Regions from separate parts of the Ureibacillus sp. FSL K6-3587 genome, predicted to be linked through region 1. Evidence: riboswitches for the same ligand, from Rfam matches in the RefSeq annotation. Region 1 holds a riboswitch; each other region holds the start of a gene.
The links. Region 1 has a riboswitch for thiamine pyrophosphate ahead of thiC (phosphomethylpyrimidine synthase ThiC). Riboswitches for the same ligand answer to the same signal wherever they lie in the genome.
Positions count from the first base shown of each region.

Region 2: it holds a riboswitch for thiamine pyrophosphate, as region 1 does, so the genes downstream of both, thiT (energy-coupled thiamine transporter ThiT) here and thiC (phosphomethylpyrimidine synthase ThiC) in region 1, are expected to answer to the same signal.
Region 3: it holds a riboswitch for thiamine pyrophosphate, as region 1 does, so the genes downstream of both, thiO (glycine oxidase ThiO) here and thiC (phosphomethylpyrimidine synthase ThiC) in region 1, are expected to answer to the same signal.

Region 1 is NZ_CP151969.1:1,999,131-2,010,010, forward strand. It holds gene NSS77_RS09880 (erythromycin esterase family protein) at 1-258, shown strand, start outside; gene NSS77_RS09885 (hypothetical protein) at 388-570, shown strand; gene NSS77_RS09890 (ABC transporter ATP-binding protein) at 916-1,824, shown strand; gene NSS77_RS09895 (ABC transporter permease) at 1,824-2,567, shown strand; gene NSS77_RS09900 (GPP34 family phosphoprotein) at 2,649-3,203, shown strand; partial or broken gene NSS77_RS09905 (YvaD family protein) at 3,862-4,261, shown strand; gene NSS77_RS09910 (DUF5367 family protein) at 4,331-4,711, shown strand; gene NSS77_RS09915 (hypothetical protein) at 4,799-4,942, shown strand; partial or broken gene NSS77_RS09920 (IS256 family transposase) at 5,136-6,201, shown strand; gene NSS77_RS09925 (hypothetical protein) at 6,370-6,555, shown strand; gene NSS77_RS09930 (S8 family peptidase) at 6,556-7,317, shown strand; gene NSS77_RS09935 (transposase) at 7,510-8,712, opposite strand; gene NSS77_RS09940 (hypothetical protein) at 8,833-8,958, shown strand; gene NSS77_RS09945 (hypothetical protein) at 8,942-9,067, shown strand; TPP riboswitch at 9,105-9,219, shown strand; gene thiC (phosphomethylpyrimidine synthase ThiC) at 9,371-10,880, shown strand, end outside.
Region 2 is NZ_CP151969.1:2,948,064-2,958,943, reverse strand. It holds gene NSS77_RS14590 (sodium/solute symporter) at 1-1,358, opposite strand, end outside; gene NSS77_RS14585 (DUF485 domain-containing protein) at 1,355-1,681, opposite strand; gene NSS77_RS14580 (rRNA methyltransferase) at 2,236-2,619, opposite strand; gene NSS77_RS14575 (LAGLIDADG family homing endonuclease) at 2,633-3,406, opposite strand; gene NSS77_RS14570 (HAD hydrolase family protein) at 3,536-3,988, opposite strand; gene NSS77_RS14565 (hypothetical protein) at 4,102-4,281, opposite strand; gene NSS77_RS14560 (nucleoside-diphosphate sugar epimerase) at 4,846-6,237, shown strand; gene NSS77_RS14555 (transcriptional regulator) at 6,416-6,577, opposite strand; gene NSS77_RS14550 (GatB/YqeY domain-containing protein) at 6,707-7,132, opposite strand; TPP riboswitch at 7,430-7,536, shown strand; partial or broken gene thiT (energy-coupled thiamine transporter ThiT) at 7,617-8,166, shown strand; partial or broken gene NSS77_RS14540 (PTS sugar transporter subunit IIC) at 8,757-9,799, shown strand; gene NSS77_RS14535 (enoyl-CoA hydratase-related protein) at 9,988-10,782, shown strand; gene NSS77_RS14530 (hypothetical protein) at 10,818-10,880, opposite strand, start outside.
Region 3 is NZ_CP151969.1:1,744,875-1,755,754, reverse strand. It holds gene NSS77_RS08645 (hypothetical protein) at 1-377, shown strand, start outside; gene NSS77_RS08640 (hypothetical protein) at 535-687, opposite strand; gene NSS77_RS08635 (copper amine oxidase N-terminal domain-containing protein) at 803-1,480, shown strand; gene NSS77_RS08630 (hypothetical protein) at 1,495-1,758, shown strand; gene NSS77_RS08625 (FAD:protein FMN transferase) at 1,730-2,668, shown strand; gene NSS77_RS08620 (ferric reductase-like transmembrane domain-containing protein) at 2,665-3,222, shown strand; gene NSS77_RS08615 (HAMP domain-containing sensor histidine kinase) at 3,315-4,649, opposite strand; gene NSS77_RS08610 (response regulator transcription factor) at 4,639-5,319, opposite strand; TPP riboswitch at 5,671-5,778, shown strand; gene thiO (glycine oxidase ThiO) at 5,897-7,033, shown strand; gene ssuD (FMNH2-dependent alkanesulfonate monooxygenase) at 7,135-8,265, opposite strand; gene NSS77_RS08595 (ABC transporter permease) at 8,294-9,085, opposite strand; gene NSS77_RS08590 (aliphatic sulfonate ABC transporter substrate-binding protein) at 9,117-10,118, opposite strand; gene NSS77_RS08585 (ABC transporter ATP-binding protein) at 10,132-10,880, opposite strand, start outside.

The sequences.
Region 1 (10,880 bases):
GAAAATAATCGCAGTGTATATGAAGTACAGCAACCTGATCAAGACAGCATCGAGTTTCGAATCAAGCAAGCCGGGCATGAAATTGGCTTTTTCGATATCTCGCAGCAAAGAAAAGTGCCTCAAAACCGTTGGCTTTTTCAGCACACTTACACAATGCATGAAGGGAAGCAATTAAATCTTATCAAACCTAGCGCTTGTTATGACGGGCTTGTCGTTTGTGCGAAAACATCACCACCAAAGTACATCAATCTAAACTAAAGAAGTTTTCCATAAAAACATTGAAGATGAAATTGGTAATAGGAAATATAATGTTCTCCTTTTCATTCGTTTAGCGATATTGTTTTTCCATGCTGCGCGATGTGCATAAAAATATGGAGGAATATGTAAATGAATGAAAAAGAGATAGTACACGATAGACACAAAGGAAATGATGACGCAAAAAAAGGAAACAGCAAAGTAAATATTTACAAAATTTTATGGCTCCTTCCAATCGTATTTGCCATTCATAATATGGAGGAGCTCCTTTTTCTTGAAGAATGGGCAAAAGAGGTGTTCGCTGGCCGTTCATGAATATTTTTTGCGAATTGTACGAGCTTCGAAATCAATGAATCCGCTTATTATTATTTTCTTAATCATATCGAGGCTTATCATTTTTCCTTTCATGTGATGTAATATTCGCTTTTGTCAAACATGGAAGCCGTTCTCGGCTATTCAAGGTGTTGTAATTTCTATAGGAGCTATTGTTATTTCTGTCATTGGCTGTCTTTTAATTTTATATACTGAAAGTTTTTTACCAACTTTGATCTGCCATTTGTTGTTTGTAATTTTCTATCTAGGTGGTTCTGATTCACGTGAGGCATCTTATTCTATGTAAGACATTTAAAAAGATAATAAGGAAAGGAGTTGAAAAGCACAGTGATCATAGAAGTAGAAGATTTAGTTGTAGAGTACAAAGGTGTGCAAGTGGTAGATCATGTTAGTTTTTCTGTCGAAGAAGGAGAAATTTTTGGGATGATTGGTCCAAATGGAGCAGGAAAGACTACGACGATTGAATGCATTGAGGGAATAAGAGAAAATTATTCCGGGAGCATTCGTGTCTTGGGGCTAAATCCGAAAGTTGACAGGAAGAAGCTGTACAATCTGATAGGGGTTCAACTACAAGAAACTTCATATCAGGATAAAATTAAGGTGTGGGAAATTTGTAAGATGTTCTCCTCTTTCTATGCAAACCCTTTACCGTATGAGAGTTTGTTGAATGATTTCGGCCTCTATGACAAAGTTAACTCATACGTATCTAAGTTGTCTGGTGGCCAACGACAAAAGTTAGCGATTATCCTTGCTTTGATAGCAAATCCAAAAATTATCTTTTTAGATGAGCTTTCAACTGGTCTGGATCCTCAAGCGAGGCGTTCTATGTGGGAGTTGATAAAGGGGCTGCAAAAGGATGGAAAAACTATCTACATGACAACACACTTTATGGATGAAGCAGAATACCTATGTAATCGTATCGCAATTATGGACAAAGGCAAAGTTGTGGCGGTTGATACAGTGGAGAACCTTATTAAAAGATTCGGATTAGAAGAAACGGTTGTATTTAAGGCGGATGAACTGAATCTGGATGAAATAGAAAGAATTGCAGGAGTTACTAGTCTTGAGAGAAGAGGTTCAGAAGTTTGTGTTAAAGGAAGAGAGATTAATTTTGTTAATAATATTTTGAATTATTTGGGTAATAATCAAATTAGATATAGAGACCTGAAGGTGATTCAGCCGTCTCTTGAAGATGTTTTTCTTAAAATAACAGCTGAAAAATCGGAGGGAATGTAATGAAAATGTTATATAACATTACATATATTGAGTTCAAATTGTTCTTAAGGACATTTGTGAACGTCTTTTTCTCTCTAGTTTTTCCATCGATGCTGCTTCTTATCTTTGGGGGAATCTACGGTAATGAGCCATCCGACATGTTTCAAGGACATGGAACTGTTGATGTTTCCGTTCCAGCATATATAGCAATGATTATTGCAGTGACTGGGATTATGAGTTTGCCCTTGTCGGTGAGCGGTTATCGTGAAAGGAAAATTCTCAAGCGGCTGAAAGCAACTCCAATTAATCCTTTTTACATTCTCCTATCCCAAATTCTAGTCAATTTCATTATGACAGTGTTGGGAATGGTTATATTGTTTCTTGTTGGTAAAATAGTGTTTGAATTGGATTTTATGGGAGAGTTTTTTGATATGTTAGTCGCATTTATCCTATCCACCTTAAGTATTTTTTCCATTGGGTTTGCTATTGCTAGTTTTTCTCCAAATATGAAATTTGCCACGGTTATCGCAAATATCGTGTATTTTCCCATGCTTTTTCTAACAGGGGCCACAGTGCCTCTAGAAATTATGCCAAAATTAATGGTTAATATTTCTAAAGCAATTCCACTTACCTATGCTGTGGAGCTACTTAAGGGTGTTTGGCTGGGCAAGGATTTATCTGAGTTTTCGAAAGAAATTTTAGTTCTATGCGGTATTTTGGCCGTATGTACAACTATTTCTGTCAAAAAGTTCAAATGGGAGTAAATTTATAGGAAACAGATTATTAGTAGGAGGCTTTTCTATGCAAGAAGAAAGGCTTAGTTTACCTGAAGAATTTTTTCTGTTATGGAACTATTTTATAGAGGAATGTTAATGGAAAAAGACCAAAAACTAGTGTTAGTTGAGTCAAAAAGGACTGGATTAGAATTTCTGGATGCGATATTGGATATATTTTCCAAACAAAATAAAAATAAAAGCTTGCTCCATTGGATGATTAACCTTCCTACTAGAGGGCTGCGTACAAGGCATCGTATTGCTAATCACTTAGTTCAAAAAAAAATTCTGAAGCCCGCGAGGAAACGATTCCTTTATATAATTCCTGTTAAGAGTTTATTAGAAGTGAAATCTGGAATAAGGGAGGAAATTTTTGAGAGGATGCGAGAAAAACTCTTAAGATGCGCCCTGATGGATGAACAGACGCTAGGTTTAGCACTCTTAATGAAACAGGCCGGAGTATTAAGGCGTTATTTTCCAGAACAGGATGTTTCAAAGATTGAGTATACATTTCAAAAACTTCAAAATGAGAAAATGGGTAATATTTCCTTTCGGCTAATTGAGACAATTAACTCAGCTTATAAAACATTAGGGGCGACTAAATGGGAGTCATTAGGCATGTGGTAAAGATTGATTGGTATGCGCGTTTAGGATAAGCTTAGCGTTAAAGCCGATGATCTCACATTCTAGCTTATCCTATAGGCAGGTGGTTCCTTATTTTTGTAAATTGAGGATCTTTATAAAATGTGTCCGTTTTTTTGTGTGCATGAGGGCACAAAGAAAGCGAAAGTAAAGGTGGGCAAATCATCAATCACGGAGGAATTGCCGCATGCTATCTTCATTTATCAAAGATTTGACCGCTCTGCCGATTTTCTTATTGGAGATGAACGAAAAGAGGCAATGCTTTCTTGCATTGTTTTTCCTTTCCTCAATGTCCAATGTAAAGAATCAACAAAATAAAATTAATCAAACTTTTAGCCGTTTCTTTCCGTTGATCATGCTCCCTGATTCGTTCATATTAGAAGAATCCGACCTTTTTTAGTAGGAGCAGCTGCCGGTGTTGTTTTAATGCCAACTTTACCGGAATCAGCGAATTCCGCTGATCGGTTGGGAGGAGCGCAGATGACATTTTTGATATGGCCCATCTCTTAGGGATGGTCCGTGGGCCGATTGCAGGGAGGCCGATTTGTTAAGTATATTAACCGCTCTTTATATTATGTTGTCTCATTGATGAAGCATATGAACGAAAAAGCGATAGAATGGATGAGTGATATTGCGGGAAAAAATGAAGTGCTTAAAACCGTTTTTTTTTGGTCACTGATATTGGATTTATTGTATATTGGTTCATCACGCTTTTCCATCTCATACCTGAAAGTGTAGCGTTTAAAGATTATGATAATCCAATTATTGTTGCATGGAACTGGTCTTTTTTTCCGTTGGATATTCTTATTTCCATAACCAGTTTTTACAGCATATATCAATATCATAAAAACAACCCGGCGTGGACGAATTACGCTTTAGTTTCTCTTGTTTTGACTTTTTGTTCCGGCTTGCAGGCCATTGCATTTTGGGTTTTCCGCAAAGATTTTGACATCACTTGGTGGGCTGCCAACTTGTATTTAATGATTTACCCGTTGTTTTTTATTAAAGATTTTATTGCCGAAAAGAATAAGGACCGTCTGTGAAGGTATGATGGATCAAAATTGTTGGTGAAATGCGGTTATGACCTTATTTAAGAAAAAGGGGTGTTGATCGTGTATTTTCTTATTTGGGGATTTCTTGTCTGGTTAGGAGCAACCCTCATTTTCCGGTTTTTTGGCCATTTTTTCTTCCATCCAGAAAACGCTTTACTTCTTCTTTTGTCCTATCTGCTTGTTGTTCCGGTCATTGCTTTATTAACCTATCCGCTGTACAAGCTTAAAGACTTGACAAAAGAGGAACGTTTAAAAGCCGCTATGTTTATCGCGCTTCCCGGCATGTTCATTGATACGGTTGTGTTAGTGATCTTTCCAGATGTGTTTACGAATTTACCTGTGCAATCCGATCGGTATTTTGGTTCTTGGTTATTATGGGCGTACAGTTTAATTTTGATAACGGGTCTTCCGTTAAAAAAGCGAGAGGGAGGTGACAAATGAAAAAATGTTTAAAATGTTTGTCTGGCCGTTTTACAGGCTTTGGGGCAGTAATGCTACGGAATATTATGAAAGCAAGGGGATAAACACATGTTTCACCGCAAAAATAATATTTCTTCTGAAATCAATTGGCTAAAAGATCATACATACAGTATACAATTGCATGAATTAGATGATCATTCAGATTTGTATTTTTTAAAACCTTTACTACATAATAAACGGATCGTTTTCTGATGATGTATAAAATTTTGTGTAAAGCATTTTACTAGATCAAAAGAAAAAAGGTAGGGCATTCTCTGATTGGACCAAAAATCTTAGAGAAAGGAGTACCCTACCTATGTCTAAAAGAAATATACCGAATGTCGACTGGGCAAATCAACTGGAAAGCGTCATTCGTCAGTTTGTGAAGGAAAAATTAGAACTGATCATGCGGGAAGAAATCAAACATTTCCTCGAAATCGAACAGGCTGGAACGCAGAATATGAGAAACGGCTACTATCAACGAAATCTAGATACGCAATATGGTCGGATTGAAGGTCTTTTGGTTCCAAGAGACCGAAACGGGGAATTTCAAACACAGTTGTTTGCCTCATACCAACGGCACACCGGCCGGCTGGAGGAAGCCATCATTAGGATGTATCAAAGTGGCATGAGTACACGGGAAATTGGCAAGTTTATCGAACGAATTCTAGGAAATGCTTATTCTCCAGCGACGATCAGCCGGATTACCGATGTCGTGAAAGAAGACATCGAGAAATGGCACCATCGTCCACTATCCAAACGTTATTCGGTCTTTGTACGTGAAACTTCGCCGCGATACGGTAGAGAAAGAAGTCATTTATGTGGTGTTAGGGGTGAACGAAGAAGGATATCGCGAAATTTTGGATTTCTTCGTGGGAGGACAAGAAAGCGCCTATGGATGGCGGGGGATTCTCCAACAGCTCTACCAAAGAGGCGTCAAGGAAGTGCTTCTGGGCGTGTTCGATGGACTACCGGGGTTGGAGGAAGCCTTTAAGGCGGTTTGTCCGAAAGCCGATGTGCAGCGTTGTGTCATTCACAAAGTACGTAATACCTTACATCGTGTTCGGAAAAAAGACCAATTTGAAGTGGCAGAGGATCTCAAACTGATTTATCGCGCGACGAATAAGGAGATGGCGTTACAAATGTTTCAACAGTTTGAGTCGAAATAGTCCAGCAAATATCCAAGAGAAGTCCAATCTTGGGCTAATGAGTTGGATGTCCTCCTTACATGTATGGATGATCCAAGCAGTATTCGAAGTGTGATTTACACGACGAATGCCATCGAACGAACGATCAAAGAGATTCGGAAACGTCTAAAGCCGATGAACAGTTTGAGCAGTTTAGAAGCTGCGGAAAAAGTCGTGTATTTGACCATCCAAGATTTTAATGAGAAATGGGCAGGGCGAAAGTTAAGAGGATTTGCCGAAGCGCATGAAGCCCTCGAGCGAATGTTTGAAGAACGTTACAATTAACTAAATAATGTAAATAAATGAGATAAGGGGGATTCTCCCTTTGCATACAGAAGACTGAATATTCAGTCTCCTCAGTCCCCTATCAATTCAAATCCATTTCAGAGAAACCCTACCCCAATACATTACACAAAATTCTTGACGGTACCAAATACCATGGGAGGTGTTTCATTGAAGAAAATTATATTTATTGTTTTTTTTATTGTGACCATACTTTTTTGCGTTAATTGTAGCGGAAATAATAAGGGAAGTGAAAAATCTATACAACCAGAAATAGAGAGTTATGAAGAAAAAAGACATAGTTCTACTGAGAAGAAAGAAATTCCTTGGAGTATTGAATATTTAAAAATTCAATAAATTCACGATAGTTACAAAGTCTTTGGAGAAGGTGTTTCCATTGCTATTTTAGACACAGGTATTAAAAGTAATCATAAAGATCTGAAGATTAGAGGTGGAATAAATATTATTAATCATTCGACGAATTACGAAGATGATAATGGACACGGTACACATATAGCAGGGATTATAGCACGAATTGCACCAAAAGCAGAACTATATTCAGTAAAAGTATTAAATAAGAAGCAAATTGGCTCATACGAAAATATTGCTAAGGGAATTGAGTGGGCTATTAATAATGATATAGATATTATTCTCATGAGTTTTGGTGGAAGTAAAGATTCACGTATATTAAAAGAAGCTATTAAGAAAGCTGATTCAGAAAATATTACTCTTATTGCATCTACTGGAAATACTGCTCTATCAAACAACTCTATTACATATCCCGCAAAATACGAAGAAGTTATTGCTGTAGGGGCAATAACTGAAAATAATGAGAGGTGGGTTGGCTCTAATACTGGAAAAGAACTCACGGTTATGGCACCAGGACACAAAATATTAAGTACATCTATAGACGGTAACTATACTATAAGAAGCGGTACATCTTTAGCTGCAGCTCATGTTGCCGGAGGCCTAGCATTACTCTTAAGCTATAATCCTTTATTAGATAATAAAGATTTAAGAGAGATAATCATACAATCTTCTATCAAAAAAACTCCTGACGGATATAGGATCTTCAATTTAGAAGAGGCTTTTAAGATATGTAAAAATTTCAAAAAATAGTACAAATATTTGTATAATAATGGTATAATTTACATATTATTTATAATTGAGAGTTTTGCAAAATTAGATTTTTATTAAAAAGAGTTTTAAAAGAAACCCAAATAAATTGGGGTATTTTGTATCTTTGGTTTACAAATATTCTGTTTGTCCTTTTTTGGGCGTACTTGCAGAATTTTTCGCTTTAAAAATTTTTTAAGCGGTTTGTTGCTTTTTACTCTCTTTTGCCATTGCGAGAGCTGAAACCAGTAATACGATGGCGTTCAAGTAAATATGAGTTTTTACTTTATCGATTCCCCACACATGCAGGGAGTTCGCTGTAAGATAACTTTTCATTCTTGAATTGCACCGTTCTACACTGGTTCGCTCATTGTAAAGTTCTTTCCAACGTTTGGAATCGCGGTGTGGATTAGAGTACCGGCGAAGATCCTTATTCACGTTAATTTTTACTACCATTCCATAGTTGGAGGATGAACAGGCTGCCATTCCTAATGGGCAATCCACTTTTCCGGTTGCGTGTGGACATCTGAATTTGAGCTGATCCTTATTGGCGCCCCAATAAGTCATTTCGTACCCCATCGAACAGCGTGGGGTTCCATTGGAGGCAATTCCTTCGGGAGGCTCCTTTTCATTACGCAAATTGAGTGGAATAATAGCTTGAGCCCCGATGTTCTTGGCGGATTCGTAGTTTTTTAGCTGGTCGTACCCACCATCCATTATCAGGAAATCAATTTTAGAGTTTGTACAACTCTTTACTTGTTCAATTAATTGTGGTGCGACATCCCCATCGTTGATATGAGCAGGGGTTACTTCAATCGCCATTGGTAATTCACTTTTGGTGTCAACGGAAAGATGCATCTTATAGCCAAACCAAGTAATTTTATTACCGAAGGAATCAAACTTTGCCCCCCAATTGGCGTTGCCTGTTTGTTCACTTCGCTTCTTAGGCTGCTTCTTTTCATAAGCATCAATGGCGGCACTGTCGATAGCCTGATGTTTTCCATCAATTACTCCTTCCTCTTGAGCTAACTGGACGAGATCTTGAAAGATTCTTTTCACAAGTCCAGTTTTGGTTAGTGAAGAAAATACTCGGCTAAGAGTAGAGATGGATGGTGCAGGCCTGCTAATATCTAAACCACATTGGTAACGAAAACGCAGGTCATTTTTTAATCGATTGTGAAGAGAAGTAAAAGTATCAATACCTTCTAATGGGGCAGCGATAAGAGCCCTTAATATCCCTTCTTTGGAATGTCCTTCAGCCCCTTGGGGTGAAGAACTTTTCAATTGTTTAGCATAAGGACGCAAATCTAGAGCACTAAAAAAGATCGGTAATTTCTCTTTTGACTCTAAAATTTGCAATTCTTCAAAGGAAAATAGACTTTCTTGTAGAATATACAAAGTGACTTCCTCCTTATGGATTTTTGTGGTTTGGTCACTTCAAAATTCTACAAATAAGGGGTGAAGTCCTTTTTTATGCTTTAGAAAACCTTATGGCTCTTGGGTTGAAAAATGTGCAAAATGCTCAAAAAACAAAAGGCCAACCAGCAAAAAAAGAAAATTTCTTCGACGGTTCGAGTGGATGTAGAGCGGTTGGAATATTTAATGAATCTTGTAGGGGAATTGGTGATTGACCAAACAAGCTGATGGAGGAAATTGCTTCATCGGCATCATCGTTAAGCAAAATGGCAGAAAATATGCAAACAATGTTAAACCGGTTTACCGTATAAGGAAGCGTATTTACATTGCTTTATAAGTATGTTAATATTAAGAAAAATTAAATAAGTTTGTCGCTTATCTACTAGGGGAGTCCAATAGCTTGGACTGAGAAAAGAACGCGCTTAAGTTCTTTGACCCTTTGAACCTGATCTGGGTTATACCAGCGTAGGGAAGTAGATAGCGGGAGTGTATGTGTTTGTTGCGTACGTTTCGCTATTTGCGTTCCATCGGGTTCTCTTAGAGAACCCGATTTTTATTTCCGCATATATTCTCCTATCTCTGCCCCGCGTTTTGGTGTAACTTCAGATCCTAAATCATTATTTTAAGGGAGAGGAGTTACATGCAAAACATCAAATCTTTCATGCAATTTCCTGCGAGTAAAAAGGTATATGTCGAAGGTTCAAGATCGGATATTCGTGTACCGATGAGAGGAATTACGTTAAGTCCAACAAAGACAGAAACAGGAATCATTGAAAATGAACCTGTTCGTGTTTATGACACAAGCGGTCCTTACACCGATCCTGATTTTCAGCCGGACATTCAAAAAGGATTGCCTCCGCTAAGAAAACGCTGGATTTTAGAAAGAGGCGACGTTGAAGAATACGAGGGGCGTCCAGTGAAACCGGAAGATAACGGATTCCGTAATGAGAAGCAATCAGAGATTACTCTGCCTTTCGAGAGAAAACCACTGCGCGCAAAAAAAGGAAAAACTGTAACACAAATGCATTATGCAAAACGAGGGATTATTACGCCGGAGATGGAATTTGTTGCGATTCGCGAAAATATAGATCCGGAAATCGTACGTCAAGAAGTTGCCGAAGGAAGAGCGATTATTCCTTCGAATATTAACCATCCGGAAAGTGAACCGATGATTATTGGGAGTCGTTTTCATGTAAAAATTAACGCGAATATTGGTAATTCCGTAGTCACATCATCCATTGAAGAAGAAGTCGAAAAAATGCTTTGGGCGGTGCGCTGGGGAGCAGACACGATTATGGACTTATCGACGGGAAAACACATTCATGCGACACGAGAATATATTATTCGCAATTCCCCTGTGCCTGTCGGGACAGTTCCGATTTATCAAGCGCTTGAAAAAGTAAACGGCGTCGTTGAAGACTTAACGTGGGAAATTTACCGTGATACGCTCATCGAACAAGCGGAACAAGGGGTGGACTATTTTACGATTCACGCGGGGGTGCTGCTTCGTTACATACCGATGACGGTAAACCGAACGACTGGCATTGTTTCACGCGGCGGCTCGATTATGGCGCAATGGTGTTTAGCCCACCATGAAGAAAACTTCTTATACACGCATTTTGAAGAGATATGCGAGATTTTGAAAACGTACGATATTGCAGTATCGCTTGGAGACGGGCTGCGTCCAGGCTCGATTGCCGATGCGAATGACGAAGCACAGTTTGCTGAATTGGAGACGCTTGGAGAATTAACGGAAATCGCTTGGAAGCATGATGTGCAAGTGATGATCGAAGGGCCAGGGCATGTGCCGATGCATAAAATTAAAGAAAATGTCGATAAGCAAATCGAAATTTGTAAAGGTGCGCCGTTTTACACATTAGGACCGCTTACGACCGATATCGCGCCGGGATATGACCACATTACATCCGCGATTGGAGCGGCGATCATTGGCGCGTACGGAACGGCGATGCTTTGTTACGTGACGCCAAAAGAGCATTTAGGGCTGCCGAATAAAGATGATGTGCGTGAAGGAGTGATCGCTTATAAAATCGCAGCACACGCGGCCGATTTAGCAAAAGGGCACCCGGGAGCTCAACGGCGGGATGACGCGTTATCAAAAGCGCGCTTTGAGTTTCGTTGGAACGATCAGT
Region 2 (10,880 bases), 950 kb from region 1:
GGTTCTGGGTTCCATACGTTTGGTGAAATTGCCACAAGTACTAATGCAGTAATCAAACCACCAAGGATAGCCCATACAGCTCCATTTGAATTGAAGCGTTTCCAGTAGATTGTATAGATAATAACTGGTAAGTTAGCAGATGCTGCAATACAGAATGCTAATGATACCAGGAACGCAACGTTAAGTGTTTGTGCACCTAATGCCAATAAGATGGAAATTACTGAAATGACTAATGAACCGATACGAGCTGCGATAACTTGTTGTTTTTCTGTAATTTGGCCTTTCTTGATGATTTGGCCATAGATGTCGTGAGATAGGGCAGAAGCGCCGGAAAGTACCAAACCTGCAACTACCGCCAAGATTGTCGCGAATGCAACGGCGGATACGAATGAGAACAGGATGTCTCCACCTAAAGCTTCCGCAAGCAACGGTGCAGCCATGTTACCAGCAGGGTTTGCGGCAACAATTGTATCTTTACCAACGAATGCAGCTGCTCCGAATCCTAAGAAGATTGTCAATACATAGAAAAGACCAACGATCCATGTAGCCCAAATTACAGATGAACGCGCTGTTTGGGCATCTTTTACTGTGAAGAAGCGCATTAGGATGTGCGGAAGTCCTGCAGTACCCAATACTAACGCCAATAGTGTGGAAATTGTATTGATACCGCTCGTATAAAGCAATCCCGGATTCAAATATGCTTCTCCAGCTTCAGTGGCAGTTGTCATTTCTGAGAACATTCTGACAATACTGAAATCAAATTTCAATAATACTAAGAAAGAAATAATAACAGTACCAAACATCAATAGACAAGCTTTAATAATCTGTACCCAAGAAGTGGCTGTCATACCACCGAACAATACGTAGATTGTCATCATGACACCAACGATTAATACAGCAACCCAATAAGGAATACCGAATAATAACTGAATAAGTGCTCCTGCACCAACCATTTGTGCAATCATGTAGAACAATACGATAACGATTGTACTTAAAGCGGCAGCTCCGCGAACTTTAGCCATATCAAAACGTGCTGTGATCATATCGGCCAATGTGAATTTACCAAGGTTACGTAATGGCTCGGCAACGATATAAAGAACTACCAGGTAAGCCACCAAGTATCCGATAGAGTAGTAGAAACCATCATATCCGTATAATGCAACGGAACCTGCAATCCCTAAGAATGATGCCGCTGATAAGTAGTCCCCTGAAATAGCCAGACCGTTTTGCCAACCTTTAAGACCGCCGCCTGCTGTATAGAAATCAGTTGCGGTGCTCGTTCTTTTGGAAGCCCAATAAGTGACATATAATGTAACTGCAACAATTGCTAAGAACATTACAATGGAAGTAATACTCATTGACCAGCACCCCTTTCGAATTCATCAATGATTGATTGAGCATCTTTGTCATATTTGTTTGCTCTTGAAACATAGAAGTGTGCCAGTCCCCAAGTCATAACGAACAAACCGAAAGAATAAATCCATACCCAAGTAATTTCCCCAAATGCTTTTTGATGCAAGATTTTCGTGTAAGATGTCAAGACTGGTAGCAACATGTAAAGAATGAAGAAAATTGCTGTGATCGTCCAGAGAAAGGAATTTTTCTTTTTGGAAAGCTGTCTGAACGATTCCGACTTGGCGATTTTTTCGTAGTCGATATTTTTACCGTTTTCTCTCGCCATAAACATACCCCCTTTAAAATTGAACGTTTTTTCTGTATCATGTTCGTAAAATTCTAGTTTAAGAATTTTACAATTTCAATTTTATAGAGCGGTTCACAAAATTGCAATACTTTTTCTATATATTATTCAAATTTTTTTGCGAAAAAAATTGATTAAAAGAGAAAATTTTTGCGTGAAAACAACAAAAGGATCAAATGTAGTGCAGATAAAAGGGAACAAATAAATATTTAATAGGTAAAATTGAAAAAAATAATGCGGAAATGACTATTGGAAAACAGAACATTGATTTCAGGTAATAATAATTTGATGAAAATAGTGGATTTAAAATCATAAAATTATTATACTGCATATTTTGATCGAACTTAAAAAGCTATATTATTATTATTTTGCAACAAATATTTGACATCGGTTTCGGAAAAAAATGTCGGAAAATCAAAAAAAGAACAAGAATTCTTCTTCTGTCTCACTATTAGAAGTATTCTTGGATTATGAGATATTACTTCCGATAAGATATATTATGTCGGGGTCCCTATATTGCCGAATAAAAAAAGGCGCTATTCGCCTTCGTATTCTACTCTATATCTCCAACTTTCTTGTTTTACATCATTTGTGTTTATGTATGCAACACTTGCTTCAATAACATCGTTTAGATTCAATTGGTGGTCTTTTGCAAATTTTTTTAATCTCTCAAGCAATTCTTTATCACATGTTGTACGAAATTCTACTCGATCTTTTGGACGGTTTTTTTTATCAAATGTTATTGCATTCTCCTTTAATATATTTTCAAAGCCATTTTCAAGTAAATATCCAACATAAGTATTATTCTTATCTGCCATGATTTTTAAATCATCCAACAAGGCTTTGCTTATACGAGTTTTATATTTAATTCTTGAAGAATCAATAGTTTGTAATAATTTCCCATTTACCAATTTCCACAAAATAGTCCACCTCCTATTTTTTAAACCATTGAATTAATCGTTCTTTTTTATACGGAATAAAATTTTCACTGCAATTTGAATAAATGATTTTTGCCAGTTTAGAAAGACTGTCTTTTCCTTTGACCCAGACACGATAAATATCTCTGCCGGACCTAGTTTTTTCAATTGATATTTCAGATCTCAATTCCCATGCTACAATAACATTATACAAGCCATTTGCAAATTCTGCACTTGCAGTAGTGATGTTCATAACATACCCTCTATCTTGAATCCAACCATCCCCGTCAATCACGCCTCTGATAAAGGAAGGCAAATATTGATCGGGCACTGGCGGGAATTTCAGGGACAATGATTTGTTCGCCGTAATTCCCAACCGTTCAAGATCCCTTTTGATTTCACGGGAATGGATGACAAGAACGGGCACGGTCCTTGTTTTTCCCGGCGGAACTATTACATAATCCGCTTCCATATAGTTGGCGATCAGTTTCAAAATCCGCTCCTCTTTTTGAGAAAAATAAATCGTGTTTAACCGGTTATTGACCGTTCCATCTGTCACAAACAAACCTAAAACCCAGGCCATTTCATCCGTCCGAACTTTGAAAAAATCCTCATTCACCTTATGTTTTCTCGGCTGTCCCACGTTCCTTCTCTTTACTTGATTTTTCTCTAATACATAACGGATACCGCGATCCGTAAGCCCGGTCATTTCGCAAATTTCCTTCACCGGCTTGCCGCTGGTATACATTTCAATGATCATTTCATCCGAAATTCCGCGTTTTCTTGGCACACAATCCCCCCTCCAAGAAAAACTGTTTACAAGATAGAATATATGCTCATTTAACATTATAAGAACAAATGTTCTTATTTTCAATTATTTAGGTGACTTCTTCATCCTGTTTTCTCCTTGAAAAAGATTTTAACCCACGGATACAGACCGATATTTATTTGAAAGCTCCAAGAGAGGTCCTGTATAAGCATAATTCCATTCCCCATCGATTAAATACGTGGCTTCGTATCGAACAATCAACCGTTTCATTTCTTTCAGCACATGCTCCGGAAAAGGATGGCTTTTTACCACTTTCCCCTCCTTCCCAATCAGAGAACCATTTCCCCCGATCATCGGCAACTGATGAAATGTATGATCGATAACAGGCAGCATATCCCGTATCGGTCTTGCAGAAGCAAAGACAATTTCATGGCCGTCTTCCCTGACCTTCTGCAACGAATCTAAAATCTTTTCCGATATCGGTTGTCCTATAAAGACTATGGTTCCATTCAAGTAAAAACAAACTTCATCCGTATCACCTTTTCCTTTAATTTTCCATTGCCTAATATACCATGAAACTGTTTTTATGGGATATTTCGCCAAACGTTTTGCCATCTATGTACCAAAAAATATATGCGCCAGTTTTCCAACTGGCGCATGGCTAAGAAGGGTGTTCTGGCCCTGATATCCCGACTTCCTTTATATAAATGCCATTATCAGCGAGCGATTGTTAGGCCTGTAGTATCTGTTGATAATAATCTAGTCTCGCCGTTCACATAAGAAACCCAAACAAGGAAATTATTTTGGAATGCGATGAAAATTCCTTGCGTATTGTTGAAGCCGTTGCCTGTTACATAAATTTTTTCGCCGAAATCAAACTCCAAGTGTTTTTCCATGCCATCATTCACCTCCATTTTTGAAGTTACTATAATAAATGCAGATTTTTTTATGCGAACTGAGTCATATGTACCAGGTTCAAAACAAAAATTTATATTTTATTTATAGAAGAAAATCTAATGAACATCTCTTCCAACAAATGCCCATTCCTATCAAATTGAACCGGCTGAACAAGACCGGAAAATAATCGCGAATTATAAACGAACAAAAGAAACGCTTCAACATGAGCTCACTGGTGAACGCGCGTTTTGCGCCCGGAAGATGCGGGAAATGGATTATACGAAGGAAATGAATGGATATGTATGACGGAGAACAAAAGGAAAGGAAAAGCTGTTTCAGAATAAAAAAATAGGTTACAGGTTTCATAAATTGGAGATTTTGTTAAATTTCAATATATTCACTGCAATTGAATCATGATTATGATATAACTTTCATAAAATTTACAAGATGGACCGTGTATACATAAAACAAGACTTTTTGTTCATTTTTCTTGAATGATTTCATCGATTTATACCCCGTTATTTCTCCAAAAAGTATATAATAGCTGTATATGGAGGTCGAACATGCTAAAAATTAAGAAAATCGAATTTATTAAAGCGGTATATGATGAATCTTTGTCCCATAATATTTTCTCTATCGCCAATGTCTATTTTTCGAACTATCCGCCCATTTTAGGCGCGTTGATATATTGGAAGAAAAACAATTCCCGTTCCGAATTTACACGGGAAGGTGAATATAAATTTTTTTACAACCTGGATGATATCACGTATTTTGCTGCTGTGAAATTCCCGAAAGGCACAAAATTGACGAGGGACCAAAAACAAGAATTATCTTATATCTTATTGGACGAACGGGGATCCATCGGCACATATACCTTTAAAACCCATCCGAGCAGAAGAAAGCGATTCGATCCGAAAAAGACGCTTGCAAGATTGAACATTCCTGAAGATTTTGATGTCAAATCGATTCCTGTCCATTATGGTCCGATCATTGATGAACAGAGCGCGGAAGAAATCCGTAGGGAAAATCCGCATTTATCAAAGGAATTCATTATCGATTATTGTTATTGGCGATATCGTTTAATAAAGCTCCATCCGACTGATTTCGAGCCTTATTTAAAATATGTGGATTTTGCATATGTATGCTATGCTTGCGATCAAATTTCGGAAAAATATTTGATTGATCATTTGGATATGGTGGATGTTTCTGCATTGCAATATAATTACCCGGTGCTTGCAAGGCTTTCTTCATCCTTTAAAAAATATATGGTCGAAGAATTGATTCGAAACGGTATGGAAATCAATCCGCATTTTGCTGATGAAATTGATACGTTTATTGAGGATGATACGTATTTCAGCGAATATGCAACCATTGATTTGTTGGATGATGATTTATTTGAAGAAGATGAGGAAAAAGTGGAATTTCAATTCTTTGAATTCGACCGCGGCCCATATAAGTGGCTTGGAAGTGAACATTTGGTGAAAGGCATCCCTTCCCTCGCTTCCCAATTATATGATGATATGGGCTATAAAAAACCGACAAACGAAGAAATGGATGAACAATTTGACAAATACAGCAAGCAGCAAATCTCATTGATCAGTGCCATTTTGGAGCCCCATTGGCTAAACCGCTACAAAGATCGCATCGATTGGAAAGCGGCCTGTTTATATAATAAACACCTGACGGATGAGTTCTTGACAGAGCATATCGAATTCGTCGATTTTGAGTGTCTTGGCAATAATTTGAGTTGCGTCTTATCCGAAGAATTCATTGAAAAACATATGAATCAGTTCAACCACGACAAACCTGTACCGTTAATTATCCGCTTTTTGACGGTGCAAATGTATTTGAATCATAAAGACAAAATCAAAGTGAATTCCGAATTGCTGTTCCAATATTATAACAGCATCGGCGCACCCGAATACAAACAAATTCTTGATTTGCTGGATGAATAGCAGTTTTTGGACGCCATTTTCAATGAAAATGGTGTTTTTTTTTTTACCAATAAAACAACCTTGCTTGCGGCAACTCGACAAGCAAGGTTGTTAACTGGCTCGTATGTTTAATGTAGACAAATGTATGACCTCTCTTTTCTGCGATCTGTAATGGTTATAGAATATATTCGCGATTTTCTTATGCATTTGCTTGTTCTTTCGTTTTTCGTGCATGTTCGTTGAATTGATCCAATTGTTCTTGGGATAGATGCTCAACGAAAATTGAAAAATTGATTGGTTCCAGACCGAATTGTTCACATTTGGAAACGTAATATTCATAGCCTTCTTGATAAGTAGTCATAAAAAACACTCCTTTTTGATTTGTACTATAACAGTTGTTGTTTGATGATTCTAATATAGTACAGTTTTATTTTGCTGTCAACAAAAAGTTGAAAGACTTGTCTAAATTTTTAAACAAGTCTTTTTAATCTTAAATGAGGCTTTTTACCACTTTCGCGATCGTTGCTCCATCGGCTTTTCCTGCAAGGAGCGGTTTTGCGATTTTCATCGCCTCCCCCATATTCATTCCTTTTGAAATGCCTGCTTCTGTTAAAACATTGGCAATTTCCTCTTCAGATAATTGTTTTGGCAAGAAACTTTGCAAAATTTCCAGTTTGCGGTTTTCCTTTTCGATTAAATCTTCCCGGCCTGCTTGCTTTGCTCCTTCAAGGGCTTGATGGGTCTGTTTCACTTCACGATTGACAACCGCAATTTCTTCTTCATGGGAAAGTTCGGAACCTTTTTCTTTTTCCGCTTGATCCAAGGCGGATTTTAATAATGTAAGAACTCCTTTTGCAACGGCATCCTTTTCTTTCATCGCCTGTTTCAGTTGTTCGAAAACGGCTTGTTTCATCATATGATCATTATTCTCCTTTCATGGGATTTTATGAATATTATTATAATAAATTTTCTTTTCGCCATGAATGAAAAAGTGCTTTTTAATCCAGGATTCAAAACTGCAACAAACAAGGATGGATAATAGAATGCGGCAGGAAAATCGTCGAACGCCGCCTGCATTTCTCTGGTTTAAACAGATCTGTTTTTATTTGATTACCAAAAGCGAATTTTCCATTTTTAAATATAAAACTTCCTATCCCCTGTACAAATACGATCTTTCAAGCTATACTTAGAGCGACAAAATTAAAATCATGATTGAAACCACAGGGGGAGCTTTGTGCTGAGAGTGAACAACTTTTCGTTGTTCTGACCCTTCGAACCTGTAAGATAATGCTTGCGCAGGGATTGTGGGATTTTGGATATATGTTGAATGGTGGACGAGGAGTTCTCCATACATATTCTCCCCCTTGAGGTTTCCATTTTGTGGAGGGGAGAATTTTTTTATGAAAAAAATTAAATTGCAGGCTCTCATTGAAGCGGCGTTTTTTGCGGCATTCGCTTTAATTTTGGATTTGTTGCCATCGATCCAATTGGGGCCCTGGATGTCGGTTTCCTGTGCCATGTTGCCTGTCTTCATTTTAGCTTTCCGTTGGGGATTCACTGTCAGCGTGATTTCCGGGTTTATTTGGGGGTTGTTGCAAGTGGCCACGGGGGATGCCTATATATTTTGCCGGATTATTGTATAAACAGATACAAATCGCCTTTTTTGCAGAGAAGAAGAAAGCAAAAGGATTGATTTTGGCTGTATTGGCCGTCTTCCTGGGAAGTATCGCCCGGTATTTTTGGCATTTTCTTGCGGGTGTCGTTTTCTGGGCGGAATATGCGCCGGAAGGAATGTCCCCAGTGATCTATTCGTTGGTCGTAAATGGTGCAACGATGATTGGCGCGGCCATTTTCTGCTCGATTTTGATCGTACTTCTCCTTTCAGCCGCACCCCGGTTGATTCAGCGAAAAGGATTTGACATTGAAACGAATAAAACAACCACATCCTAATAGGATGTTTCATTTTGCGATCGGGCTGTCTGAAAAACGGGTTAACCGCTTTTTCGGACGAGGCTGGGACATAACTAATAAAGTGAACGAGCTGCAAAAAGATTTTTTGTAATAAATTGATTGGAGTGACGGGGCGAGTGCTCCTGTCGCGCACGCTTAGTCGCAAAGCAAAAGCTTTCCTGCGACGAGCCCTCTCGAGACCCCGCAGGAGCGAAGGATTGAGCTCCGAGGAGGCTCGAGTCGGGCCCGCGGAAAGCGTCCCCGGAACGGAAATCAATTTTCTTCAATTATCAAAAAAACACCATTTTCTCCCGGGAGAAAATGGTGTTTTTTATCTTTTGTCCCAACCTCTCTTTCACTAAAATATTTTGATAAAAAATAATAAATAGATGCCTTTTTTTCTCTCCCAAACCTAATTTCACTCGATTAAACCTATAAACAAAGGATGTTTAAACTTCAAAAATTTATCTTTAATATGAATTATCAAAATATTTATAGTTGATAAAATATTATTTTTATATATAATTTACTATATTAATATACAATATTTCCACTATTAAAACAGTTCTAACAGAAAGGGTTTTGCAACGATGAAAGATTTCTTCAGTAAATTATTAACGGGAATGAGTTTAGGGATTGTGGTTTGTTTGATCCCTAATGCTCTTGTCGGAGAAATATTAAAATTGATTATTCCACATGCAGGGCCCCTTGAAACGTTCTTGACCGCCGTTTTGAACGCCTCTGTACTTGTGATGAGCTTACTGCCGGTGATTATGGGGGTTCTGATTGGAATCCAATTCAAACTGAATCCGGTTCAAATGTGTTCCATCGGACTTGCAGCTTTTATCGGCAGCGGTGTAACGACAATGGATGAAAATGGGGTCATTACGATGGCGGGGATTGGAACGGTCATCAATATCGGGATTACGGCAGCCCTTGCCACATTATTCGTAAAATTCTTAGATGTGAAATTGAAGGATTGGACATTGTTATTGATGCCGGCCCTTACCATTTTCATTCCCGGTTTAATCGGTTTGGCCATTTTGCCTTACGTCCGTGATGCAAGTTTGGCCATCGGGGAAGGCATTATCTACTTAACAAATTTACAACCTGTGTTCATGGGTATGTTAATCGCAATGGTGTTCTCCATTCTGATTCTCTCACCGATTTCAACGATCGGTGTTGCTACCGCCATTATGATTTCAGGGTCGCAGCGGGAGCGGCAAACCTCGGTGTGGCGGCTTCAGGTGTCGGCATGTGCATTGCCGCCTATAAAGCGAATAATTTAAGGACTGCCATCGCCCATCTTGCATCAGCCAAAATTCAAATGCACAATTTCTTCATGAAGCCGCGCATTGCCTATCCAATGATCATTACAGCCGCGATTCTCGGTGTTTTATCAGGGGTTCTTCAAATTGTGGGAACACCGTACAGCGCGGGATTTGGTCTCGCTGGATTCGTGGGACCATTGAAATATTTGGATCTGGTCGGCTGGAACTTTAAAAGCATTACCATTGCAACTGTGATGTTCATCGCATTGCCTGTCCTTTTAAATCTCATTTTCATTAAAGTCTTTGAGAAAAAATTTAAATGGATCAAATCGGATGATTATCTCGTTTCATACGAACATTAACATGGGATGGCTAACCTATTATAATATAGGTTAGCCTTTTTTCGTTCATGCGCCATTTTGGTGGGATGAAACTGTTATAAAACAGAGAATTTCTGAATATTGTTTGATTTTTTATGAATATTGAAATAACTCTAGGATGATGTTTCACTTTCAAGTAAGATGGAACTAATGTGAAGGAGGTATTTAGGATGCAAGTTCGTACGATGAGACTTGAAGAAGAAGAAGCAAAAATTGTCTATCAAGAAGCAGCCGGTTTGGCCATCATCACAATCCATCGCCCTCAATTGAAAAACGCGTTGACAGCCAATATGTGGGATCAACTGGCCAAAATCGCAAAACAATCCCTTGAAAATCCAAAAAACAAAGTATTGATCCTCCGTGGTTCCGGTGAGAATTTTACAGCCGGTTCAGATATAAAGGAATTCAATCGGATGTCGTTGGAAGAAGCGGAAGAAGCGTTTGCCAGAATGGAAAATACGATTTCGACAATCGAGAATTTACCGCTCCCGACCATCGGAGTGATCAACGGACCTGCCATGGGCGCCGGACTGGAGCTTGCATTGGCATGTGATATACGCATAGGTTCTGAAAAAGCGCGCATGGGCATTCCTGTCGGCAAACTGGGCATTACGTTGAATAATAAATTTGCCAAACGTCTTGTGGATTTGGTGGGCCCATCCACAACGAAAGACTTTGTTTTCACCGGCCGCACATTCAAAGCGGAAGAAGCTTATCGGGCGGGCATGTTGAACTATTTGGTGCCTGAAAAAGAATTGACGCGCTTTTCCATCCGTTTGGGAAAATTGGTGGCCAGCATGTCCCCTGCCTCACTGCTGGCAGTGAAAAATTCCGTAAAAGAGTGCATCGATTCCGCTCCGGTTCTTTGGCAAGGTTCGACGCCTTTTGTAGATCCGATCGATTTTCCTGAAGGCGTCCGCGCGTTTGTTGAAAAACGTTTGCCTCAATTTACAAGAAAAAGATAAACAAAAAATGTGGTTGGCGATAAGTCAACCACATTTTACATTATGCCTTTCAAAAAGATGAGAATATGCATCGGTTCAAATTCAAAATGGCGTTGAAA
Region 3 (10,880 bases), 250 kb from region 1:
ACGGCAACCAGATTGCAGATGCCTATGCCCAACTGATCAAAGAACACCTGGTCATTGCCGCCGAGCTTGTAACAGCAGCGGTAAAAGGGGATACTGGCACAGTGAATGCCAAAGAGAAAGAATGGTATGAAAATGCAGATGCAATTGTTTTATTTTTGAGCAGGATCAATCCGTATTTATCAAAGGACATTCTGAAAGAAATGTTTTACACCCATTTGGAATTGACGAAAAACGAAGCTGTGACGATGATTCAACAAAATTTCCAAGCAGATATTGATGTGTTTGATGAAATTGAAACTGAAATATTGTCGGATTTGATTGCATCGGCGATCGTCATGCAGTTTTATTCTCTTTTCCGGTGTCCATATTCATTTTAGTCACAAAAGAGCGAAGGAGGAGATTCGCTCTTTTTTTCTTGAGATAACATTATGTTTCGGAGAAGAAGGGAGCTGCATTAGTGCGGATGATTCCCTCATTGGTGTGGATGCTGCCTTAATTAGTGCAGATAGGTTCTCCTTTGGTGTGGATGCTGCCTTAATTAGTGCAGATAGGTTCTCCTTTGGTGCGGATGCCACCTTTTTTTGGTGTGAATACCGCCCTTTTTAGTGCGGAAAGCCCCTCCTTTGGTGCGGATACCACTCTTTTTGAAGTGAACCCCCTCTTTCGTACGAATTGTTCCTCTTTCATCCTGATGCTGCCTATTTTTGGTCAAAAAAATAAAAAATTTTTTACCCCTCCCCCTTTCTTTCATTTTTTTTTCAGAAATGGCTCCTAAAATGATAATCAAAAGGAGGAAAGGAAAATGAAAAACAAATTATTGAAATATGGAATTTTCATTATTGTTCTATTCTTTGCCTTTCAATCAGTCGTAAACATTGCAAGTGCGGATGACCATTATAAGGGGGATCGCTACTATTATCCGAAATACGAAAAGAGCGATAAAAACAACTACTTCGAAAAGTTTGATAAACACGACCATGATGACGATGACGACGATTATAAATGGAAAGGAGAATATGAACGGGAAGGAAACTATAAAAACTTCCAACAAAATACCGTTCAACCATCTTACTGGAATGTTTGGACAAGAGATACCAATATTACGATCAGCAACAATTTACCAGTTGAAGAAGCAAAAAAAGTTCCCTTTAAATTGAACGGAAAAACAGAAACTCTTCTTGTTCTCCCTTCCAATGGTCAATTGCTCGTGTCAGGTGAAAAAATGGCAAAACTTTTCGGTATCAAATCGAAATATTACGAACAAAGCCGAATTCTTGAACTTTCCAATGGCAAAGAAGAATTGATCGTTCGTGCCGGAACAAACACCGCTTATGAAAATATGATCAAAACACCAATGCCTGCAAAAGCCTTCAGTTATGAAAAAACGGTTTATCTTCCTCTTTCAGTTATAGCCAATGCCTTTGGTTATAGCGTGGAATGGGACGAAACAAACGAAACATTTGTCTTACAACAATTTTAAAGGGTAGGGAAAAAATGAAAGCAAACAATAAAGCGAAATGGATTGTCGGTATTACAGGTGTTGCATTTTCTGCATTTGTATTGGGCCAAATCAATGGTACGCCGGTCCATTCATCAGCAACGAACCCTAACGATGCTGCACTGGAAATTGAGATCAATGATTCCATGAGTGAACGTGAAAAAGAACTGGTTAAACTGGACTGGAGCAACTTTACGCTCAATCAAAACCAATATCAAGGTGCCGATGATTATGGTTACTACAAAACAAGAAGATCATAATGCCAGAGAAATGGATTCCATCCAACTCAATATCATGAATACAAATTTTCGCATTACCATCGAAAATCGGGATGGAACCGAATGGAAAAGTTATGTCATTTCCTTTCTTGAATATATCGAACAGGAATTTTCAAGATTTCGCAAAAATAATGAACTTTGGCAATTCAATGAAGCCAAAAAAAATGAAACGGTACGTGTTTCACCCATTCTGTACGACCTTCTGAAAAAAGCGGAAGAATATCGGCAAAAAACGGAGGGGCGATTTTCCCCTTATATGCTTATACCTTTGGAGAACCATGGATATAATCGATCCTTTCCTTTTAATACGGCCAACAATGATTCAACGAATGTACATTATGAAAACGAATCGGAACCCCTCATTTTTATGGACGACTATCAAATCATCAAACATACAGACCAAAAAATTGATTTGGGCGGAATTGCGAAAGGTTATGCAGTGGAATCCATTGCCAAATGGCTGCAAAATAACACTCGCAGCAAATATGGAATCGTGGACGGCGGCGGAGATATGTCCATATGGTCGAACGGAGAGAAAACGTGGAAAATCGGAATCCAACATCCTTTCGACGAGGAAAAAACCATTGGATCTTTCTCCATCCAAAATGGAGGAATTGCCACATCCAATATTGTGTACCGCAGCTGGACCCAAGGAAACGTGAAAAAACATCATTTATTGGACGGTAGAAATGGAATGCCTGTAGATACAGAAATTGTCCAGGCAACGGTGGTTATGGACCATTGCATCGATGCGGAAGTCGGCGCCAAAGTTTGCTTTATGGCGAATGACGCATCTGTTGACTCTGTTTTATCCAACATCAGCCAAAAGTTCAGTTATGTCCTTGTCAAATCTGATGGAAAAATTGAGACGGGAGGGAATAAAACCCGATGATACTGGATCTGTTTTCTAACTGGAATCTCATACGTGTATCCGGCTTTCTTGCCTATTTTCTACTAACCCTTTCCATCATGGCCGGTCTGATGCAAAAGATTTCTTCTTTTAAAAATCAAAAACAGCTTATGATGGAACTGCACAAAATCAGCGGATGGATTGGGATGTTGACCATTGTGTTCCATGGCACCTTGCTATTGGTGGATCATTACGTTCCTTATAAAATCAGTGAATTAATCATTCCATTCGCTGCCGAAAATGAACCGTTCTTGTCCGGAATCGGAACAATCTCCTTCTATCTGTTCTTAATCGTCATGGCCACTTCCGATTTCTTCATGAAAAAACTCGGTTTCAAACTATGGAAAAAACTTCACTTCTTAGTGATTCCTGCATGGGTGTTTATGATTCTCCATGGCATTTTCATCGGAACCGATTCCGACCAGGTTTGGGCAATCTTTATCTACTGTTTAGGAATTGTTTTCGTTACAACATTGCTTATAATCCGATATTTTGAAGGCAAATTAAAAGCCGTTCATAGTAAAAGTGCTAATTAACCTCCTTAATATACCGTATTGAAACCCCTCTTAAAAAGGTTATCCGGGAAAGATCCAATCTTTCCCGGATAACCTTTTGATTTTATATGCAATTAATATTTCTTCAATTTAATTATAAACTCTGTCCCATTCCCGACTTCACTCTTCACTTCGATTTCTCCTCCGTGGGCTTCCACAATTGTTTTGGCAATGGATAGACCCAGCCCTGTTCCGTTTCGTTTTCTTGATTTATCTCCCCGGTAAAAACGTTCAAAAATATGTTGCAAATCCTTTGGAGAAATGCCGATTCCCGTGTCTTTCACGCTTAACAAGATTTTCTCTCCCTGTTCGGCCAATGAGCATGTGATGGATCCTTCTTTCGTATAGCGTGCGGCATTATCCAGCAATATATAAAGGAGCTGTTGAATTCTTACTTTATCTCCCTTGATCCGGATCCCGTCCTGTATATTTTCTTGAAGTGTCAATTGGGATGGTACAATTCTTTTGAACCGGTTCAGCAATGAATGAACCTGTGAAGAGAGATCGAATTCTTCCAGTTCCAATTTAAAGTTTCCTTGGTCATGTCTTGCCAAAAATAATAAATCGTCCAAAAGTTTATGCATCATTTCCGCTTCCTGTTTCACATCTTCCAACACTTGTTTTCCAAATGGACTCAAGTGTTCCTCTTCTTCACTCGCCAACACATCAATGGAACTATAAAAAACACTGAGAGGTGTTCTTAGTTCGTGGGACGCATCAGAAACGAACTTTCTTTGTTTCTCATATGCTTTTATAATCGGTTTCATTGCCTGGCCGGCAAAGAAGTTCCCTGCCAGAGCAAAAAGCAAACTGAAAAAGATGGTTAAAAACAATAATATCCAAATAATTCGTTGAAACAAATGCTTTTCGTCGGTAATATCCTTTCCGACAACAACGCTTCCGATCAACCGGTCATCCATTTGAAGGGGATAATAGATATAAAGGATATGGACCTTATCCCATTCGATTTCTTTTACGGTTCTTGAAGATGGAGGGGTGAAATCTGTTTCAAAATACTCTTCAAAACCTTGGACGGTCCCTTCGCCTTCGATTAATTGAAAATTTTCATCCAATACGTAGTAGAAAATATCCCTTTCCGGTCGATATTTCAACGGCTCATTCTCTTCAAATTCTTCGTCGATTTCATCATAATCCTCTTCTTCAAAATCTTCGAAAAATCTCTTTTTACGCTTACTCTCCGGTATGATTCTTATATAATTTTTTTTGTACAGTTCTTCTAAAAATTCATGGTTTTCCTTCTCATAAAACCGTTCCAGTTCTTCAATCTCCTGTTTATTGATCGCATTCGAAATAAAAAGATACAGCACGAAAATAAACATCATTAAAATAAGCAGGAGGGATCCTGAATAAATCAAGGTGAGCTTCAATTTCACTTTATTAATTTCCATGGCTATCCCTCAACTTGTAGCCGACGCCTCTCACATTTTTGATGATCGATGGTTTTCCCGGCTCGTCCACTTTTTTCCGAAGCAGTTTCACTAACGCATCCAATGCGTTTTCCGTTACATCTGTATCAAATCCCCATATTCTTTCAATGATCATTTCCCTTGTCAACACTTGGTGTTTATTGCGCAGCAACAGTTCCAGCAACTCATATTCTTTCTTTGAAAGTTCTATCACTTTGCCATTTCTTTTTACAACATGATTGGATAAATTCAATTCCAGATCATCCAATGATAGAATTTCTTCAAAAGGCTTATCGACTCTACGTGACAATGCCCGGAGTCTCGCCACAAGCTCCTCGAATTTGAAAGGCTTCACTAAATAATCATCAGCCCCCGAGTCCAATCCTTCCACCACATCTTCAACGGAATCTTTGGCTGTCAAAAACAAAATTCCACCTTTAAAACCTTTTTCTCTGAGGCGCTTACATACTTCAAGCCCGCTCATACCAGGCATCATCCAATCCAAAATGATCACGTCATAATCGGTGAATATGGAATAATCATAAGCGCTTTGGCCGTCTTTCACCCAATCCACTCGGCCATATTCCTTTTGCAATAAATGATGGACCATTTTTCCCAAATTCTCGTCATCTTCAGCAAATAAGATATTCATTCGACCTTCACCTTCTTGTGCACAGTCTTTTTATACAAGCGTATCAAAAAAGGCTGAAAAAAAAATGAAAAATTCCCATATACTTTAAGGCTATTTAATGTCTTTCATATTTAAACATAAAAAAAATGGCCTCCATATCGAAGGTCTTGCACATTCTAAAACTTTGGCCGTTCATTATCGCTCCGCCCGCACTTTCTTCCTGGTCCATGGGCTTTTACGAACCGTTTTACTTTCATTCGATCGTTTGATGACAGCGGATTGTGGAAGACTGCGCAAACATTGGGCAGAAAGTTGGTTGACAACCAGCTTGTGCATGATATGATAAACATAAATTGGAAATTGTGATTGTGAAACATCCACTAGGGGTGCCTTTAGATAGGCTGAGATCAAAGTGTACCTTTGAGACCCTTAGCACCTGATCTGGGTAATACCAGCGGAGGGAAGTGGAGATGGGTTTTACATGGTCGACATGGTGTTGCTATGAGATGCTGTAGACTCACGCCGCTTTCTTTACTCTGGTAAAGGAAGCGGCGTTTTTGTTTTAAAACAAAGCAATTGATTAAAAGGAGTGGATCCAATGACTATACAACGTTATGACACAGTAATTGTCGGCGGCGGAGTGATTGGTACCGCGATCGCCTTTGAACTTTCCAAACGGCATCATCGCGTCGCAATTTTAGAAAAAGGAACAATGGCTTGTGAAGCATCCCGTGCTGCTGCCGGTATGCTCGGAGCACAATCGGAGTTTTTCTCGCCAAGTCCCCTCGTGCCGCTCGCCTTGCAAAGCCGGGCCCTTATGCCGTCCCTGGCGGAAGAGTTGAGGGAGCGGACGGGGATTGATATCGGTCTTGTTGAAAAGGGAATGATCAAAATAGCGGCCACTGAGGAAGAGGCGGAAGAGCTTCAACGCCACTATGCATTCTGGCGCGGTGCGGATGAACCGGTGCGGTGGCTGACGAATGAAGAAGCGGTTGAAATGGAGCTGTCTCTTGCAAAAGAAGCAATTGCTGGTGCCATATATATTGAAGGAGACGGTCAAGTAAGCGCCCCGGACTTGGCCACAGCCCTTGCATATGCTGCAATTTCAGCCGGCGCCCAATTGTATGAACATACAGAAGTATTAAACATTCGGTCCGAAGCAGGCATCCATCTCGTGGATACAACGGTTGGAACGTTTGCTGCCGAGGCTGTTGTCGTCGCCGCCGGTGCCTGGACTGAGCGGCTCGGTACATCCCTCGGCCTTCCACTTGTTGTGTACCCGGTCAAAGGGGAATGCATCATGGTGCGCACTCATGTTCCATTGCTGCAGTCGACCGTATTTGCCAAAAACGGCTGCTATATCGTGCCGAAGCGGGGCAATCAATTGCTGATTGGCGCAACCTCCACTCCGGATACATTTGAACGGCGTGTGTCAGCAGGCGGGGTGATGAGTTTGCTCCACCGCGCGACCACCCTCATTCCGGACATACAACAAGCGGAATGGATCAACACGTGGAGCGGAATCCGGCCACAGACAAAAGACGGCTTGCCATACTTCGGGGAACATCCGGAACGGCGGGGATTGTTTGTCGCTGCCGGCCATTACCGAAACGGGATTTTACTTTGCGCGATCACCGGTCAGTTGATGGCGGACTTGGTTGAACGGAAAGAAACGGGAATCGATTTATCACCGTTTTCACTGACACGGCACAAAGCAGAAACCCCAATCACTTGAAGTATCCTGCACTCCACATATTCAAAAAATAAAGCGAATGAAGGGAACCTTTGTCTTCCCCCATTCGCTTTGCTTTTGCAAACTGAATTGTCATGTAAAGTTTATACCCGCGCCAATTTCTCGGCCGTATAATCATAACCAACGACTTCCCCTTTTGGAGCGCCGGTTGATTGTTTATCTTGCTTATACCCGAGCAGCGGGAACACGAGTTCAGCAAATTGATATGCTTCCTCCAAATGAGGATAGCCTGATAATACAAACTTATCAATTCCAATTGACTGGTATTCGCGAATGCGTTCCGCCACCGTTTCCGGATCGCCGACAATCGCTGTTCCGCAGCCTCCGCGCACAAGGCCGACTCCTGCCCATAAATTTGGATATATCTCCAAATTGCTGCGATTCCCTTTGTTTAACTCCGTCATTTTCTTTTGGCCGATGGAATCATAGCGGCTAAACACTTGTTGCGCTTTTTGAATCGCATCCTCATCCACATATTTAATTAGGTCATTGGCAGCTTTCCACGCTTCTTCATTCGTTTCGCGGACAATGACATGGACACGCAATCCAAATTCCACTTCACGGCCATGTTTTGCCGCTTCTTCACGCACTTTGTCAATTTTCTCTTTCACTTGTTGAGGCGGTTCCCCCCATGTTAAGTACACATCGGAATGTTTTGCCGCCACTTTGATTCCCGCATCAGATGAACCTCCGAAGAAAATCGGAGGATGAGGTTTTTGGATGCCAGGGAACATGATTTCCCCGCCTTCCACTTTTAAATGTTTGCCTTCATAATTTACTGTTTCCCCAGCTAATAAAGCACGCCAAATATCCAAAAATTCATCTGTCACTTCATATCGTTCATCGTGGGAAGCGAAGATGCCATCACCTGCAAGCTCCACCGGATCTCCTCCGGCAACAACGTTAATCAATAAACGTCCGTTTGAAATTTGATCGAGTGTCGCTGTCATGCGTGCCGCAACAGTCGGTTTCATCACCCCTGGACGGACCGCAATTAAAAACTTCAATTTTTGCGTAACTGTGGCCAGCGCTGACGCTGTCACCCACGGATCATTGCATGGCTTGCCCGTCGGTATTAATACCCCTTCGTAGCCAAGCTCATCAACTGCTTGAGCTATTTGTTTAATGTACGGGAAATTTGTTTCGCGTGCACCTTTCGTTGTAGCTAAATATCTGCCGTCTCCATAAGTTGGAATAAACCAGAAAAAGTCCATCACACTCTCTCCTTTTTATAAGAATTTGTTATTCAACACCTTCAAAGTTGGTTTGCCATTTCAGCAATTTTTTCTCCAATAAACGGACAAGGGAATCGGTCAGTTTACCAACCACCCCGAAAATGATAATGCCGACAAACACCTTATCTGTCTGGGAAAACTGCCGTGCATCCATAATCATATAGCCGACACCGGAACTGGAACCCATCAGCTCAGCTACGACAAGGCTAAGCCAGGCAATCCCGAGCGATAGGCGGATTCCGACAAGAATGTGGCCCAGTGCAGACGGCAAAATTAATTTTGTGAGCTTTTTCCATCTGTTGAACTCCAGTACTTGCGCCACTTCAAAAAGCCTCATATCGACTGAACGTATGCCATTATAAGTGTTGACATATAACGGAAAGAATGAAGCGAACGCAATGAGCAATATTTTCGATAATTCATCAAATCCAAACCACAAGATAAATAATGGAGTCACCGCTAAACTTGGAATTGTTCGCAGCATTTGCATCGTTGGATCCAAATAACTTTCAAATTGCTTGGAAAAGCCGACAGTAAACCCCAGAATCAATGCAATGCTTCCTCCAAGAAAAAATCCGGCTAGTGCACGGTATATACTAATCTTCAAATTTTCCAATAATACACCGTTAATTATTAAGTGATAAAACGTTGTAACAATTTGAAGCGGGCTTGGAAGTACCGTAGCGGATACCAAACCGTAAGACGAAACAATCTGCCAAATTCCGATAATCACTAAGGGTAAAACGAGTCCTTTTCCCCAAAGGATTGTGACTCCCCGTTTTTTCTTCTCATGTGCAATTGGTCGCTTTAACGCTTGTACCCGCACCAAATTACTCAGCTCCTTTTAATACTTTTTCAATAAATCGATTATCCACCACTTCTTCAACATTAATTTTGTTGCTGAATACATCTTGCTCCACAAACAAATCTGCCGCGCTTTGCTGACTGGAAATGACATTTTCATCGATTGCTTGCATTTTATATGGAGTGTTTTTCAATACTTCCTCCACAACCGTTGGATCAATTCCTTTTAAATTCGCAAAAAACTGTACTGCTTCTTCAGGATGTTCATTCATCCAATCGGTTGCCTTTTTATATACTTCCAGATAAATAGATACTAAATCCGGATTATCTTCAACAAATTTTGTACGTGCAATCGTAAACATGTATCCATACGTATCGACATCTTTGCCTTTTAATAATACTTTTGCGTTATTTCCAACTGTTTGATAAGAAATAAAAGGTTCCCATGTCGCCCATGCATCAACGGAACGGTTTTCAAATGCCGGCTGTGCCTCATCGGGCTGAAGTTGAATAATCTCAACTTTTGATGGATCAACACCTTCTTTTTCGAATGCGGCATATAGCAAACCAAATGCACTGCTGCCTTTTGCAACCGCCACTTTTTTTCCTTCCAAATCTTTTACTGATTTAATATCACTAACTTCTGGAAGTAGAATGGCATTATTTGTTTCGCCCTCAGATAATAAAGCAATTTCTTTAAAATCAATCCCTGCCGCTTGCCCTGAAAGCGGTGGTGTATTCCCTACTTCTGTAATATCCAATTTTCCCGCTGCAATTCCTTCAAATTGTGGTGGCCCGCTTTGGAATTCTGTCCAGGCAATTTCCACTCCCACTTCTTTAAAGGCTTCTTCCAACCATCCTTTCTCTTTTGCAATCCATAGTGGCGAAAGAGCTTGTTGGATTCCCAGATTGATAGTTTTTGTTGAAGATGAGGATGTATTGTTGCCGCTGCTATTTTCCAAATCTGATGTACATGCCGCCAATAATAATCCGATTGCTGCCAAAAATAATAAAAATGCTTTTTTCATATCTTTACTCCTCCTAGATGCCTTCTCCATCTTTATATTTTTCACTTTCAGTTTTTTCGAATTCCTCCAGTACCCGCTGCCTTATCTGCTGATAAGAAGGACTTGTTCTGGAACGAGGATAACTTAATTCAACATGCACCAGCTTTTCTACCCTACCCGGATTCGCACCTAGAATTGCGATATCCGTTCCTAGATAAACAGCCTCGTCAATATCGTGGGTTACAAGCAGCATTGTAATGTTTTTTTGCTGCCAAATATCGATGAGAACATCCTGCAAATGCCCGCGTGTGAATGCATCAAGGGCACCAAAGGGCTCATCAAGCAACAAAATTTCCGGATCCCGGATGAGTGCCCGCGCAATGGCCACCCTTTGTGACATACCGCCTGATATTTCGCTCGGATACGCCTTCTCATATCCTTTTAATCTAACGATTTCCAGCATTTCATCTACCTTTTTGCGAACTTCCGGATCTTTCAAATTCAAGTCTGCCGCAACATTTTGTTCAACCGTCAACCATGGAAATAAACGATGCTCTTGAAAAATAAAACCTTGGGCGATTCCCGGTTTCACGATTTGACGGCCATTTACCAGCACAACTCCCCGATATTCGGTATCCAGTCCAGCTACAATTTTCAACAAAGTACTTTTACCACATCCGCTTGGACCGATAATGGTTAAAAAATCACCTTTATTAAGATGCAAATCAATGCCATCAAGTACAAGTTTGCGCTCTTGTTCCATTTGAAAGCTTTTTTCAAGGA